Regions from separate parts of the Arthrobacter sp. P1_B4 genome, predicted to be linked through region 1. Evidence: riboswitches for the same ligand, from Rfam matches in the RefSeq annotation. Region 1 holds a riboswitch; each other region holds the start of a gene.

Region 1 (4,270 bases):
ACCGGCTGGTCCAGCGCTCCGGAGTGGCCGCCATGGACACCGCCGAACTCGTGGTGGGAGACCTCGTGCTCAACGTCGACACCCGCGAAGTCACCCGGGCCGGTGAGGAAATGCACCTGACCGCCACGCAGTTCGAGCTGCTGCGCTACCTCATGGAAAACCCGAAACGGGTCATCAGCAAGGCCCAGATCCTGGACCGTGTCTGGGACTACGACTTCGGCGGCCAGGCGAACATCGTGGAACTGTACATTTCCTACCTCCGCAAGAAGGTCGACGCCAACCACGCTCCCATGATCCACACGGTGCGCGGAGCCGGGTACGTCCTGAAACCGGCGGACTGATCCGTGCCCTCACTTTCCGGCATGACCCGCGTCCCCGGACACGACTGGCGCAACCCGTCGACGTGGCATTTGCGCACCCGGCTGGTCCTGGTCGCCATGGCGCTGCTCGTGGCCATCTGCGGCGCTGTGGGCTTGTTCAGCTACGCCTCCATGGACCTCTTCCTCACCCGGCAGCTCGACACCCAGCTGGACCAGGCCTCCCACCGTTCGAGCGAGTTCGGCCGGCCCTCCTCGGACGATTCGGGCAGGCGCCCCGACCCCCTCGAAGCCCGGGGACAGGGCGTCGGGACGCTTAACGCACGGATAGTCGACGGCGAAGTCAGCAGGGCCGGATTCCTGGCCGGGGACGGCGCGGTCAAGAGCCTCTCCCCCTCCGACAACAAGGTTCTCCTGGCCCTGACCCCGAGCGGCGTGTCCGTGGACCGCAGCCTTTCGGCCGGCGCCTACCGGCTCACGGCCGCGCGTACACCGTACGGCGACGTGATTGTGACCGGACTCCCGCTGGCTGAAAAACAAAACACCTTGGCCTCCCTGGTCTGGACCATGGTGGTGGTGTCCGCAGGCGGGCTCGTGCTGATCGGGCTCGCCGGCACGGCCCTGATCCGGCGGACCATGAAGCCGCTGGAACAGCTCTCCGAGGTCGCCACCAACGTCTCCCGTCTCCCGCTGGACGCCGGCGAGGTGGCGCTCGGGGTCCGCGTCCCGACGTCGGCTGCCCATCCCGGAACGGAAGTGGGCAGCGTGGGCTACGCGCTGAACAAGATGCTGGACAACGTCTCCAACGCTCTCGAGGCGCGGCAGGAGAGTGAGATGAAGGTCCGGCAGTTCGTCGCCGACGCCTCACACGAGCTCCGCACCCCGCTGACGGCCATCCGCGGCTACACGGAGCTGATGCGGATGACCGAGCATTTCACCCCCGACGGCGAGAGGTCCCTCGCCCGTGTGCAAAGCCAGTCCGAGCGGATGACCACGCTCGTGGAGGACCTGCTGCTGCTGGCGCGCCTGGACGAGGGGCAGCCGCTCAAAATCTCCGACGTCGACCTCACCCAGCTGGCCATCGAGACGGTCAGCGATGAGAAAGTCATGGCCCCGGACCGCATCTGGCAACTGGAACTTCCGGACGAGCCCGTGGTGGTACGCGGTGATGCGACCCAGCTTCACCAGGTCCTCGCCAACCTGCTGTCCAATGCGCGCAAGCACACGGAACCCGGGACCAAGGTGGTCACGGGCGTTATGCGCTCGGCTGACGGCAGTGCCGTGGTCACCGTGACAGACAACGGCAGCGGCATCGCCCCGGAATTTATCGGCCGGGTCTTCGCCCGTTTCGCCCGGGCCGACGCCTCGCGCACCAATCCGGCGTCGAACCCCGCAGCCGTCCCCGCCGATTCTGCCGTCGCGACGGCGAGGGTCGGGTCCGGGGCTCCCGCACGCTCGTCCTCCGGCGCCGTTTCCGGCAGCCGCGGAGGTCACGGCACGGCGACCGCCGCGCCGACGTCCGAGGGCACCAGCGGGTTGGGCCTGTCCATTGTCCAGTCGATCGTGGAGGCCCACGGAGGAACAGTCGAGGTCACGTCCCGGCCGGGCCGCACGGAGTTCGCCGTGCGGCTGCCCCCCGCGCCGCCGCCGGCTTAACCGGAACGGCCGCCGTCGGCGCAAACGGCCCGGACCGGCCGGCCCGTGAACCCGGCGCAACCCGACACCCCGGCACTGTGACTCCTGTTACCAAAATGTGACTTAAGCGGCCAGGTCCTGTAGCGTCGTTAGCGTGCGCCGCCATCGGTGCCGCATATCCGGACGGACGCCAAACTCTGCCGCTTCCCGGATTCCGCTGGACCAGGCAGAGGCGGGGGACCCAGAGTTCCCGGGCATTCTGCTTTCATGCGCCCTCGGGGTGAAGCCGACACGTGATGTTCCGTGCGGCCGGATGACCTCATCCGAACCCGACAGCTAACTCCGCCGGCGTTGAGAGGCCACCATGACTGAATTCCAGGTACAAACACGCCCTGACGGCGGTTCGCATTCCCGCTCAGTTGGCGCAGCCAAGTCGCGCCACCGCGCCGAACCGGTCAAGCAGGCATCCGCCCTGTCGCGGTTCGCCGCCGGGCTCGGTGTAACCGGCCGCCGTGCCGCCGTCGTCACCGCCGCGTGCGCACTGCTGCTGGGTGGCGGCGCCGCCAGCCAGGCGGCAGAGCCGGGCGCCCACACGGCGAATGTTGCGAGCCAGGCGGCCACGATCGCCGACCCGCTGGCCAAGCTCAACTTCGAGCGGGTCCAGGTGGCTGGGCCGGGCGCTCCAGCGGAAAAGAACGTGGCTCCCCAGATCTCGGAGGTTAAGGCAGCCGAAGCGCTGATCCCTGCCCCAGCTGCTGCCGCGCCGGCAGCAGCGGCAGCCCCCGCACCTGCTCCGGTTCCCGCGGCAGCCCCCGCTCCCGCTCCGGTTCCCGCGGCAGCTCCCGCTCCCGCTCCGGCACCGGCAGCCGCTCCGGCCCCCGCACCGGCACCCGCACCGGTCGCAATCGACGACCCCGCCGGCGCGCAGGCCTACGCCGCGTCCCAGCTGGGAAGCTATGGCTGGGCACCCGGCCAGATGCAGTGCCTGCACAAGCTGTGGACCAAGGAATCCGACTGGAAGACCACCGCCACGAACGCCAGCAGCGGCGCCTACGGCGTGGTCCAGTCCCTGCCCGCCTCGAAGATGGCGAGCGCCGGCGCCGATTACATGACCAACTACCGGACCCAGATCAACTGGGGTCTGAACTACGTCAAGTCGCGCTACGGCTCCCCCTGCGGCGCCCTGAACTTCCACTACGCACACAACTGGTACTAAACCGGCCCTAACCAGCCCGGACAGGAGGCCACGGATCCACGTGGATCCGGGGCCTCCTGTGTGTGACTGCTAGCCGAGAATGGCGGTTTTTTCACAGCTCGGTTTGGCGGCCTCCACATGGCTAAGTGGACCTACGCCAACTCCAGCACGCACCTGAATCATCCTCGGCGCGCCAGTCTGGGCCGCACATCATTGACCTCGTCCTCTGCAGGGAGTGCCGTGTAGACGGCATTCCCTGCAGAAATTTGCCGCTTGACCTGCTCAAGCTCATCCTTGAGGAGGTCAACGGTGGCACGGTATTTCTCGAAGTCCGCTGTTCGGCGCCTGGCCACGGCGAAACTGATGCCGGCGGCGAGAACGGCAAGCGGGAACGACACCAGCAGGGCCCAGCCGGATGCGGCAAGGAAGTCCAGCGCTACGGGAAGTGCCTGCTTGAATGCCAGGAACTCGTTCACCCCACCAACCACTCCGTTCAGAGCGGAGTCCAGTGGGCCCAGAAACTGCCCCACGACTGGCGTCCCGGAAAACGACGGAGCGCTCAGCGGCGGTTCTCCCCCTGCAGACCAGCGCGAATCACCGAAATGGTTCAGGACGTAGATCCCGGCACCCGCGTTGAGGGCCGCGAAGAGCAGGACGGAACCAAGGGCAGTCCAATAAAGCCTGCGCGGACGCCAGACGCCGGCCACAAGCGCGAAGACGGTGGCCGCAACCCACGAAAAGATGCGGAGCTCGTCGCGGCCCATGCCGCCCAATAGATCCAAGGAATTCCCCGCCCCTTACAGTTGGAATCAATGCTCGTTTCGGTCCCAAGAGCCTATCCCAGCCGCCCCCCGGGTATGCCGCGGCAGATACTGGCGCGCTCCCTTTGTGCGTAGCCGGGCCCGACCCGCCCGGCTGCCCCGACTTCCACAGCCCCCGCACAGCTTGACCCTAAAGCCTTCATATGGGCCGCCGGGAAAGTTGAGCCATGACATTCACAGACCAGGCCACAGGAACCCTGCCCCGCTCCACGGCGACGCCGGCCGGCCCGGCGGCCCCCGAGGCACCCTCGGGGCTTGCGCTGGCCGGCGCACCCGTCCCGGGCCCGATCGCCGGGGCGCTG
Region 2 (4,270 bases), on a different contig from region 1:
CCCAGCGACAGCGGGAGTCCCAGGAAAGCCAGGTCGGCGTGCGCCAGCAGGGCCCCGGCCCCCAGCAACAGGCCGAGGGCCATCATGTCCGGGTGCCCGGCCAGGTCCTTGAGCGTCAGCGATGCACCCAGCCACACGAAGAAGAGCGGACCCAGGAAGCCGTCGCTGAGCGCGAACAGTTGCCGGGCCAGCCGCCGCGGTTCGCCGACCGCAGCCATCACCAGGCCGAAAGAAAAGCCTGCCATCATCACAGACACATTGCTCCACGTCGCGACACCGGCCAGGGTGAAGAGCACGGCCAGCTGGATCCGTAGCTCCAGGGCAAACTTGCGGCTTTCCGAGAGCCGGTGCACGCGCCGACGGATTCCTTGGCGCTCCAGCCAGCGCAAGCCGACAAAGAGCACTACCGCGCACCCGGTCACCGCGAGGACACCCAGCGCCGCCTGGACTGCGTGGGGCGGATCCACCAGGAGCGGCAACGCCACAATGCAGGCTGTGTCGGCAATTGCCACCTGCGCTGTCATAGCGACGACATCTGGCCCGCCGAGGCGCAGGGAATCGACGATTGGAAGCACCAGGGCTGCCGACGAGGACGCCAGCAGCACGACGTAGAGGGGAGCATGTCCAGTCCCGAACAGCAGTCCGATGCCGGTTCCGACCACCACCGCTGCCGCTGCGGCCACCATCGCCCGGCGGGAGCCTTTGCCGAGGGCGCCACGGATGTGCGGATCCCGCACGGGAACGTGGGTGCCTGCCACGAACATCATCAGCGCAAACCCGATATTGGCCAGCAGGGTGAACGTCGGGTCCGCGGGGTCCACCAGGGCCAGCCCTGAGCGCCCGATCGCGATGCCGGCCAGCAGCTCACCCAGCATGACAGGCAAGTGCCAGCGCGCCGGCAGGGCCAGCAGGGGGCCAGCCAGGGCGATGACGGCGATCAGCGCCAGGGACAGGAAGGTCACGGTTCGCGGCGGCCGGCCGGCGCCGGGCCTGACCGCCGTTCCACCACCGCGTAGGCCTTGCCGTCCAGGAAGGCCCAGTCGTTGACAACCATGTACCCGAGCGCGTCCACCCGGTCATTGAGGATGTGCTCGTCGAAACCCCCGTCGCGCGGTTCCGCGTCCCAGGTGCTCACGTGGACGTCCCCGCCGTCGAGGATCAGCAGCTCGGTGTTGACGTCGAAATCCTCTTGGGGCTGAGTGCTCAACTGGCAGATGGCGACACAATGGCTGTTCATTTTCGGGCCTCCGCTTCCGGTGGTGCTGATGGCATCATCCTATGTTCGGAAACGGCGCCGCCCTATGGGCAAATTGCGGCCCGGCATCATGGCTCCGTTACCTGAATGTGACTTTCGGGTGCGGTTCGCGCTACGGTTGATGAGTGCCTGTTGTCTCCGATACGGGCGCTCCCCAGCCGATTGCCTAACTCTGCCGCGGCCCGGGGGTAACTCGCATCAACGTCCGGCAGAGACGGGGAAACCACTTTTGACCTGCTGATATGCAGGTCTTGGGGTGAAGCCGCACAGTGCCCGCAACGACGGGCCCGGGAGTGYGGCCGGGTGCCTCCCATCCGAATCCGACAGCTCACCTCGCAGGCATTGGGAGAGGCTACATTTTTCATGACTTCAGTCAATACTTTTGCGCGCCATGCCGCCGTCCTCGCCGCCGCATCCGGCCTGGTCCTGACCAGCGGAATGGCGGCCAACGCCGCCACCGCCCCCGTGCAGCGTGACTCTGCTCCGGCGTCGAACGTCGACATCGCCGGACAGGTCAGTGCCCCCGTCAGTGCCGATTCAAACGTCAAGATCAGCTTCGAGCGCCCCGCAGTGGATTCTGTTGCCGCGCCGGTCATCGAACAGCCCGTCGCGCCGGCTCCGGCTCCCACTGCAGCCCCGGCGGCGGCGCCCAAGGCTCCGGCCAAGCCGGTCATCCAGGTGCAGGCCGCTCCGGCAGCAGCTCCGGCAGCAGCGCCGGCCGCGGCGCCCGCGGGCGGACGCAACGCCATCATGCTCTCGGCCGCCTACAGCCAGGTGGGCATCACCCAGGACTGCACTGCCATGGTGGAAAAGGCCCTTGGCGCCGCGGGTAAGCCCGTTGGCGACATCGGTCCCCGCGCGTTCCTTGGCCTTGGAACCGTTGTAGCGACGCCGCAGCCCGGTGACATGGTGGTCCAGTCCGGCCACGTCGGCATTTACGCCGGCAACGGCCAGGTGGTCAGTGGCGGCATGAACGGCAAGAACCAGACCATGGTCCACCCGCTGTCCTGGCTCACCGCGACCGGCGGCGTGACGTTCGTCCGCGCCTAAGCCGCACGGCCCCGACCCGGGGCCAGACAGTCCGGAAAGACCGGCGCTCGAGTTCCCTTGGGGGCAACTCGACCGCCGGTCTTTCCTGTCTCCGCATTCGGGGCTCCGGGATCCCGATGGCATAGCTTTCCCCGGCGCAGGGTCCTCAGGGATTCCCGCTGCCCATGAGCGGAAGCGTCAATTTCATGACGGTTCCCTCGCCGCCCGTCGCGGCCACCTCGACGGTGCCCCCGGCCGCGACGGCAATCTCCCGGACCAGGGCCAGGCCGATGCCAAAGCTCCGCTGTCCCTGTGAGGTGCCGGTGCCGGCCGTCCGCACGAACCGGTCAAAGATCCGGGCCTGATCGACGCCGGTGATTCCGGTCCCGGAGTCCGCCACCGTGATCACGGCGCGCTTCTGCTCGATTGAGGTCGTGATGGACACGCGGCCGCCCGGAGGCGTGTGGGCCAGCGCGTTGTCCGCCAGGGCCAGCACGGCACGCCGCAGCGCATTCTTCTCGATCCGGGCCAGCGGCCGGGCAGCGGCAGAGAATTCCAGGCGCACCTGCCGCTGCTCTGCCACCTGCTGGAGGCTGCCGGCGACGCTGGCGGCAGCGTCGGCGAGGTCGGCAGGGGGCGCGGAGCGGTCCGGGGCCTCCGCGGTTGCCGCGAGGAGCAGTTCGTTGACAATCCCTGTCAGCGTCGCGGCGTCCTCCCGGATCCGGGCCAGGTCGTGGCTTTGCCTGGAGCCGGGCACAGTGTTGCGCTGGGCCAGCTGGATCCTGGTGTCCAGGATGGTCAATGGCGTGCGCAATTCGTGGCTGGCGTCCTGGACGAAACGCCGCTCCCTTGCCAGGGCATCACTGAGGGGACGAATCGCGCTGCGCGCGCTGAGCCACCCGACGATGCCGGCCAGCAGGATTCCCGCTACCCCGGCGATGATCATGGCTTCGAGGACATCCTTGGAATCCAGGTAGGTGTAGGCCGTCCCGGCCGTCGCCGAGCCCGGCACTTCAGGATGGGCCAGTTGGTTCGTGAGGTACAGTGCCGTGGCGGCGAGCAGCCCGAGAACCATGACCGCGCACGCAGCACTGATCCGCACCGCGACCTTGAGGGAAGCCTTGCGCAGGATGGAGTGGTCCGGATTTCCGCCGGCCGGCAAGCCGTCACTCATGGGCTTCGCCGATCTGGTATCCGAGGCCGTGCACCGTGCGGATCACGGCTTTGGAGATCTTCCGGCGCAGGTGATGAACATAGGTATCGATCACGCCGGGCTGTTCCGAGGCGTGGAAGCACGCCGCGAGGAGCTCATCCCGGGTGAAGACGCGGTCCGGTTCCGCGGCAAGGGCTGCCAGCAGCTGGCCTTCCTTTGCGGTCAGTGACACCGTTTGCCCGTAGACAGAACGGACGGAGCGCTGCGTTGGATCCAGTTCCCAGTCCCCGATCGCCACCGGTGTCGGGGCCGGGGGAGTGAAAGTCCGCGTCAGTGCGCGCAGGCGTGCTGCCAGTTCGCCGGCGTCGAACGGCTTGGTCACGTAATCGTTGGCGCCGGCGTCCAGGCCCCTGACTTTTTCGTCGGCATCGCCCAGCGCGGTCAGGATCAGGATGGGCGTGGCAATGCCTTTCGACCGCAAAGCCGTGATGAGGGCGATGCCGTCCATGGCGGGCAGCCCGCGGTCCACCACCATGACGTCCCAGCTCCCGGTCAGCCCGTGGTGGAGGCCGTCGCGGCCGTTGGTGACCAACTGGATCCGGTAGTCCGGGTCCAGGAGCTCGGCGATGAGCGGTCCCAGGACGGCGTCGTCCTCGACGAGCAGCAGGGACGGAAGGTCAGTGGAGGTCATGTCAGCTATTCTTCCGCGGCCATTTCCTCAGTCCGCAGTCCGGCCCCAGGTTCTTCTGCCGTGTCGCCGGCGGCTTTGTCTGCGGCTGCGGCGGCGCGGCGGGAGTTCCGGCGGCGTTTGAGGAGCTGCACCACCCCCGGCA
Region 3 (4,270 bases), on a different contig from region 1:
ACACGGAGTCCGTGGCCTGCCCGGAGCCGGAGGCCAGGCCGGCCGCAAAGCCGGCAATGAATGTGGTCAGCGGTGCCGCCGGGCGCACCACGGAATGGGCGGCCACGCCGGCCAGGGCGAGGACCTCATTCACGTCAATCTCAACGTCGTCCAGCTCCAGGGCCTGGAGCAGGGCACGGCACCAGTCTTCCAGTGTTTCGTCCTGGCTTTTCACCGTTTGCCTCCATGGTCGAGTTCAGCTGTGCAGAGCCGGGCCGGAGCCCGGACCGCCGTCGGGAATCCTGCCGGATACCCCCAGTGCGGACGCGTCATCCCAGGTGTCGACGTCATCCGTGGAACCCGGGGGAACGCGAACTTCCCGCACGTCCAGCCTAGCAAGAAGGGCGAACACCGACGCGTTTTCCAGCCGGTCCCGGGACGCGGCGTCCGCGACAGAACGTTGTAGCACGGCCGTGCCATAAAAGCCCACGAGCGGCTGTTTCCGACTGTCGGCCGAGACGGCCATGACGCCGTCGGCCCCACCCCTTTCCGGTGTGCCTGCAGCAGACGCGGCCAGCGCCTCGGCCAGGGCACGGACCGCGCCGGCCGACCGGGGCATGTCACACGCCAGGACGAGGGTATAGGGCGCGGCTGCTGCGTGCCGGCTCGCGTGATCGGCGGCCAGGGCGGCCAGCCCCGCCGCGATGGCTGCGGCCGGACCCGCGAAGGGCGGCTCTTCCCGGCAGGTCAGGACGCCGCCGGGCAGGCCCCCGGGGTCGGGGCCGACGACGACGGTGCGCCCCGCCGCGCCCGCGGCCCGCAGTGACCGCTCCAGGAGGGTGGCGCCGTCGTAGATCAGCCCGGATTTGGGCACGCCGCCGAGGCGTGAGGACCGCCCCCCGGCGAGAATGATAGCATCGAACTCCATCGGTTCAGCCTAGCGCGGCGCCAGCGGCCACTGAACAAGCCGTAATGTGCGCCGGCAGCGTCTTCACCGGCTGATCAATCAGCTAGGAGGCCGATCAGGCAGCCGATTCAGGCAGCAGGAACGGATCCCAGGCCGGCGTCGGCTTCTCGAGTTCCTTGATCTGCCAGGTGGCACCTTTTGGCGGGCCCGGAACAAAACCGATCTTCCAGCCCATCTCCGCCGGCGTATGGTCGCTCTTGGCGTTGTTGCACCGCAGGCACGCCGCCACCAGGTTCTCCCAGGAGTCGGCTCCGCCCCGCGATTTGGGCTGGATGTGGTCGATGGTGTGGGCAGCCTTGCCGCAGTACGCGCAGCGGTGGGCATCCCGGCGCAGCACGCCGCGGCGGCTCACCGCAGTCATCGTGTTGTACCTTGGCCGGATGTAGCGGTTCAGCAGGATCACGGACGGGCGGCCCAAAATGTCCTGGGGGCCGACCACGGGGTCGTCCCCTTCGGCCACCACGCTGGCCTTTCCGGTCAGGACAAGGACGAGCGCCCGGCGGAAGGTGATGACCGCCAGCGGTTCATATCCAGCATTCAGAACGAGAGTGCGCATCCGCATACCTCTTCACGGCCGCACCCGCCAGCGGCACGAGGGCCGGCTGCCCTCTGCATGGTCGGGCTATGGATCGACAACACAAGAGTAAACACTCAAGTGCCGGATCACCGAATATTTTTTCACCGGCGCGGTCCTCAGCGCGGAAAGTTCACTGCGCGGCAACGCGAAAGACCCCCGCCTGGAGGCGGGGGTCTTTCGGAATGCTGGGGTTCGTGCTTAGGCGCCGACGCGGATGAAGACCGGGCCGGAGCCGACGTTGACGCTGTACAGCGCGGTGGTGCCGCCGTTCCAGCCGCCGTGCACTGCCATGCCGTTGCCTACGTAGACCGCGATGTGAGCCATGCCCACGCCGCCGTTCTGGTAGTAGGCGAGGTCGCCCGGGCGTGCCTCGGCGGCGCTCACGGTGCGGCCCAGGGACAGGTAACCTGCCGGCCAGCCGTGGTAGTGGATGCCGGCCGCGGCCAGGGCGTTGGTGGCGAGGGCGGTGCAGTCCTGCGCCACGCCGATCTGTGCGTAGGCAGCAGCGGCGATGGTCGCGCCTGCGCCGCTTCCGATGCCCGCGGGGGCCTGGGCAGCGACGCCGCCGCTGACGCCAAGCTCGGTGCCGCCGGCGCGGGTGGCTGTAGCCGTGGCCGTGGCGTCCTGGACCTTCACGACGGGCTTGGGAGCCTCGACGACGGGAGCCGGCGTGGTGGTCACGGCGGGCTTCTCGTAGGAGATCGCGATGGTGGAAGCGGCCGAGATGGTGGCCGGAGCTGCGGACTGGACTTCCAGGGCCGAAGCGGAGGTGGATTCGCGCTGAACATTGGTTTCAGCAGCGTTGGCTGCGATTCCGCTGGTCAGGACCAGACCGGAAGCTGCGGCGATGACCGCGGCCTGACGGCCCATGCCGCCGGCGTTGTCGCCGACAGCCTTAGCAATTACAGCCAGCGAGTTGGTCTTGGTGACCTCGGCGCGGTGCCGTGCAACGTTTGCACGAGTAGTCATTAAGTTCTCTCTTTCGTGATCCTTGGACCGCGCGCTTTCGGGCACGGACTGAGGACGCTCCGGCATCTTGGGGGTACGCCGGATCGCCCCGAAATGGGTTACTTAGCGAAGGGTGTACTGCGAAGACGCGCCAAAAGCGGAAACTGCATGCTGTCCGGGCTCGGTAGCGATTGAGCCTGCGGAACGTGATCCAATCCGGGCGCCGGCAAGGGCGGCACGTGATGTGGATTCCAGCGGGCTCGACAGAGCCTCGCCGGTGCGCATGCGCGCAGAATTGTGGCGTGAAGACACGAAAGTAGCCTCTCCCAATGCCTACGAGGTGAGCTGTCGGATTCGGATGGGAGTCACCCGGCCGCGCTGCTTCCTGGGAAGCTTTGCGACTTAACCCCAAGGCCTTCTTTCGAAGGCCAAAATTGGTTCCCCCGCCCCTGCCAGACGATGTAATGCGAACGGACCTTGAGCGGTGGCAGAGCTAGGCAATCCACTCAAGAGCGCCAACTTCGGAAAAGTTGGCGTGCTTCAAACCCTACAGCAGTCCTGATCCAATGTCACATTCAGATCACGGCGTGTCACAGGAAGTTGAGAGCAGCCCATCGTCTTTTTAGAGCCAGCCGAGCGGGTCAACGACATCGCCGTTGACCATCACTTCAAAGTGGAGGTGGCAGCCCGTGGAGGCGCCGGTGGTTCCGCTCATGGCGACGACGTCACCGCGGAAAACCTTCTGGCCGACCTTGACCGAAGCCGAGGACAGGTGGTTGTACGTGGTCTCCAGGCCGTTGCCGTGATCGATGACCACGCGGTTCCCCCCGCCGAAGGGATGCCAGCCGTTGAAGGTCACGGTGCCGCTGGCGGCCGCGTGGACCGCCGTGCCGCACTGGGCGGCGAAATCCTGGCCGCGGTGGAACTCCCCCGCGCCCCCGGTAATGGGGCTGACACGGTAGCCGAAGGGCGAGGCCGTGACCAGCTGGTCGAGCGGCGCACCCAGGGTGCCGGCCGATGCCGCGCGGGTGATCGTGCCCACAGACTGGGCGCTCAGCAGCTGCTTGAGTTTCCCGTCCGGATCGCCCTTCGTGGTGACGGCCGTGCGGTTGAAGTCGACCTTGGCGGCGGCGGCAGCGGTGACATCCGGCTGCACGGCGGCGGAGAGCGCGCCGGATCCGCCCGGATTCGAAGCCATCACCGGGCTCGTGACGGGGACCGTCACGGTAAGAACCAGACCAGTTGCGGCCAGTGCGATCCCGGCCTTCTGCCCGACTCCGCTTGCCGCGGCAAAGTCCGTGACCTGGCGGAACGGACTGCGACGGCGACGGCGTTCATCGCGGTGCACGTCCCGCGGGCGTTCGGCCGTGTGTGCGACGACGGGACGCGGCTCCGGAGCGGGACCGGTCGCGCGGCGACGGCCCCTGGCGGTCTGGGTGGTCAAGAAGGGTTCCTCTCTGGATGGCCTGCGAAGTTAGCTGTCGGATTCGGGTCAGAGAGATCAAAGACCCGGTCCGCCGTTGCAGGCAGCCACGCACAGAGGCATCCCTAGGGGATCCTTCGGTGGAAGCTGCTTGCCGCTGACGGACTTCACCCCAAGGCTGCCGAAGTAGCAGCCGAAAGTGGTTCCCCCGCCCCTGCCAGGAGGTAGTTCTGCGACTGATCCGCTGGCAGGGCTCGGCTTCGGATCAGGTAACGCTTTGGTATCGGTACTGGGCACTAACTATAGGCGATTAAGCCGCCCGGTAATAAATCCGTAACCGCAATTGTGGACAACTCGTGGGTGGTCCCATGACCGG

What was found. A riboswitch is a leader RNA that binds a small molecule or an ion and turns the genes downstream of it on or off. The one in region 1 is predicted to bind cyclic di-AMP.
Region 2: linked by a shared signal. The riboswitch ahead of AC1D1W_RS08880 (hypothetical protein) and the one ahead of AC1D1W_RS10220 (aggregation-promoting factor C-terminal-like domain-containing protein) in region 1 are both predicted to bind cyclic di-AMP.
Region 3: linked by a shared signal. The riboswitch ahead of AC1D1W_RS11225 (NlpC/P60 family protein) and the one ahead of AC1D1W_RS10220 (aggregation-promoting factor C-terminal-like domain-containing protein) in region 1 are both predicted to bind cyclic di-AMP.

What each region holds. Positions count from the first base shown of each region.
Region 1 covers NZ_JBFTZW010000021.1:37,745-42,014, forward strand. Annotated here, with positions in the region: gene AC1D1W_RS10210 (response regulator transcription factor) at 1-341, shown strand, start outside; gene AC1D1W_RS10215 (sensor histidine kinase) at 363-1,973, shown strand; cyclic di-AMP (ydaO/yuaA leader) riboswitch at 2,158-2,317, shown strand; gene AC1D1W_RS10220 (aggregation-promoting factor C-terminal-like domain-containing protein) at 2,317-3,168, shown strand; gene AC1D1W_RS10225 (hypothetical protein) at 3,327-3,929, opposite strand; gene AC1D1W_RS10230 (bifunctional glycosyltransferase family 2/GtrA family protein) at 4,136-4,270, shown strand, end outside.
Region 2 covers NZ_JBFTZW010000016.1:20,711-24,980, forward strand. Annotated here, with positions in the region: gene AC1D1W_RS08870 (cation:proton antiporter) at 1-962, opposite strand, end outside; gene AC1D1W_RS08875 (hypothetical protein) at 959-1,207, opposite strand; cyclic di-AMP (ydaO/yuaA leader) riboswitch at 1,409-1,611, shown strand; gene AC1D1W_RS08880 (hypothetical protein) at 1,619-2,305, shown strand; gene AC1D1W_RS08885 (sensor histidine kinase) at 2,451-3,458, opposite strand; gene AC1D1W_RS08890 (response regulator transcription factor) at 3,451-4,128, opposite strand; gene AC1D1W_RS08895 (DedA family protein) at 4,134-4,270, opposite strand, start outside.
Region 3 covers NZ_JBFTZW010000027.1:10,015-14,284, forward strand. Annotated here, with positions in the region: gene AC1D1W_RS11210 (DUF6457 domain-containing protein) at 1-214, opposite strand, end outside; gene mobA (molybdenum cofactor guanylyltransferase) at 236-907, opposite strand; gene AC1D1W_RS11220 (HNH endonuclease) at 1,002-1,502, opposite strand; gene AC1D1W_RS11225 (NlpC/P60 family protein) at 1,722-2,492, opposite strand; cyclic di-AMP (ydaO/yuaA leader) riboswitch at 2,788-2,957, opposite strand; gene AC1D1W_RS11230 (M23 family metallopeptidase) at 3,094-3,915, opposite strand; cyclic di-AMP (ydaO/yuaA leader) riboswitch at 3,920-4,134, opposite strand.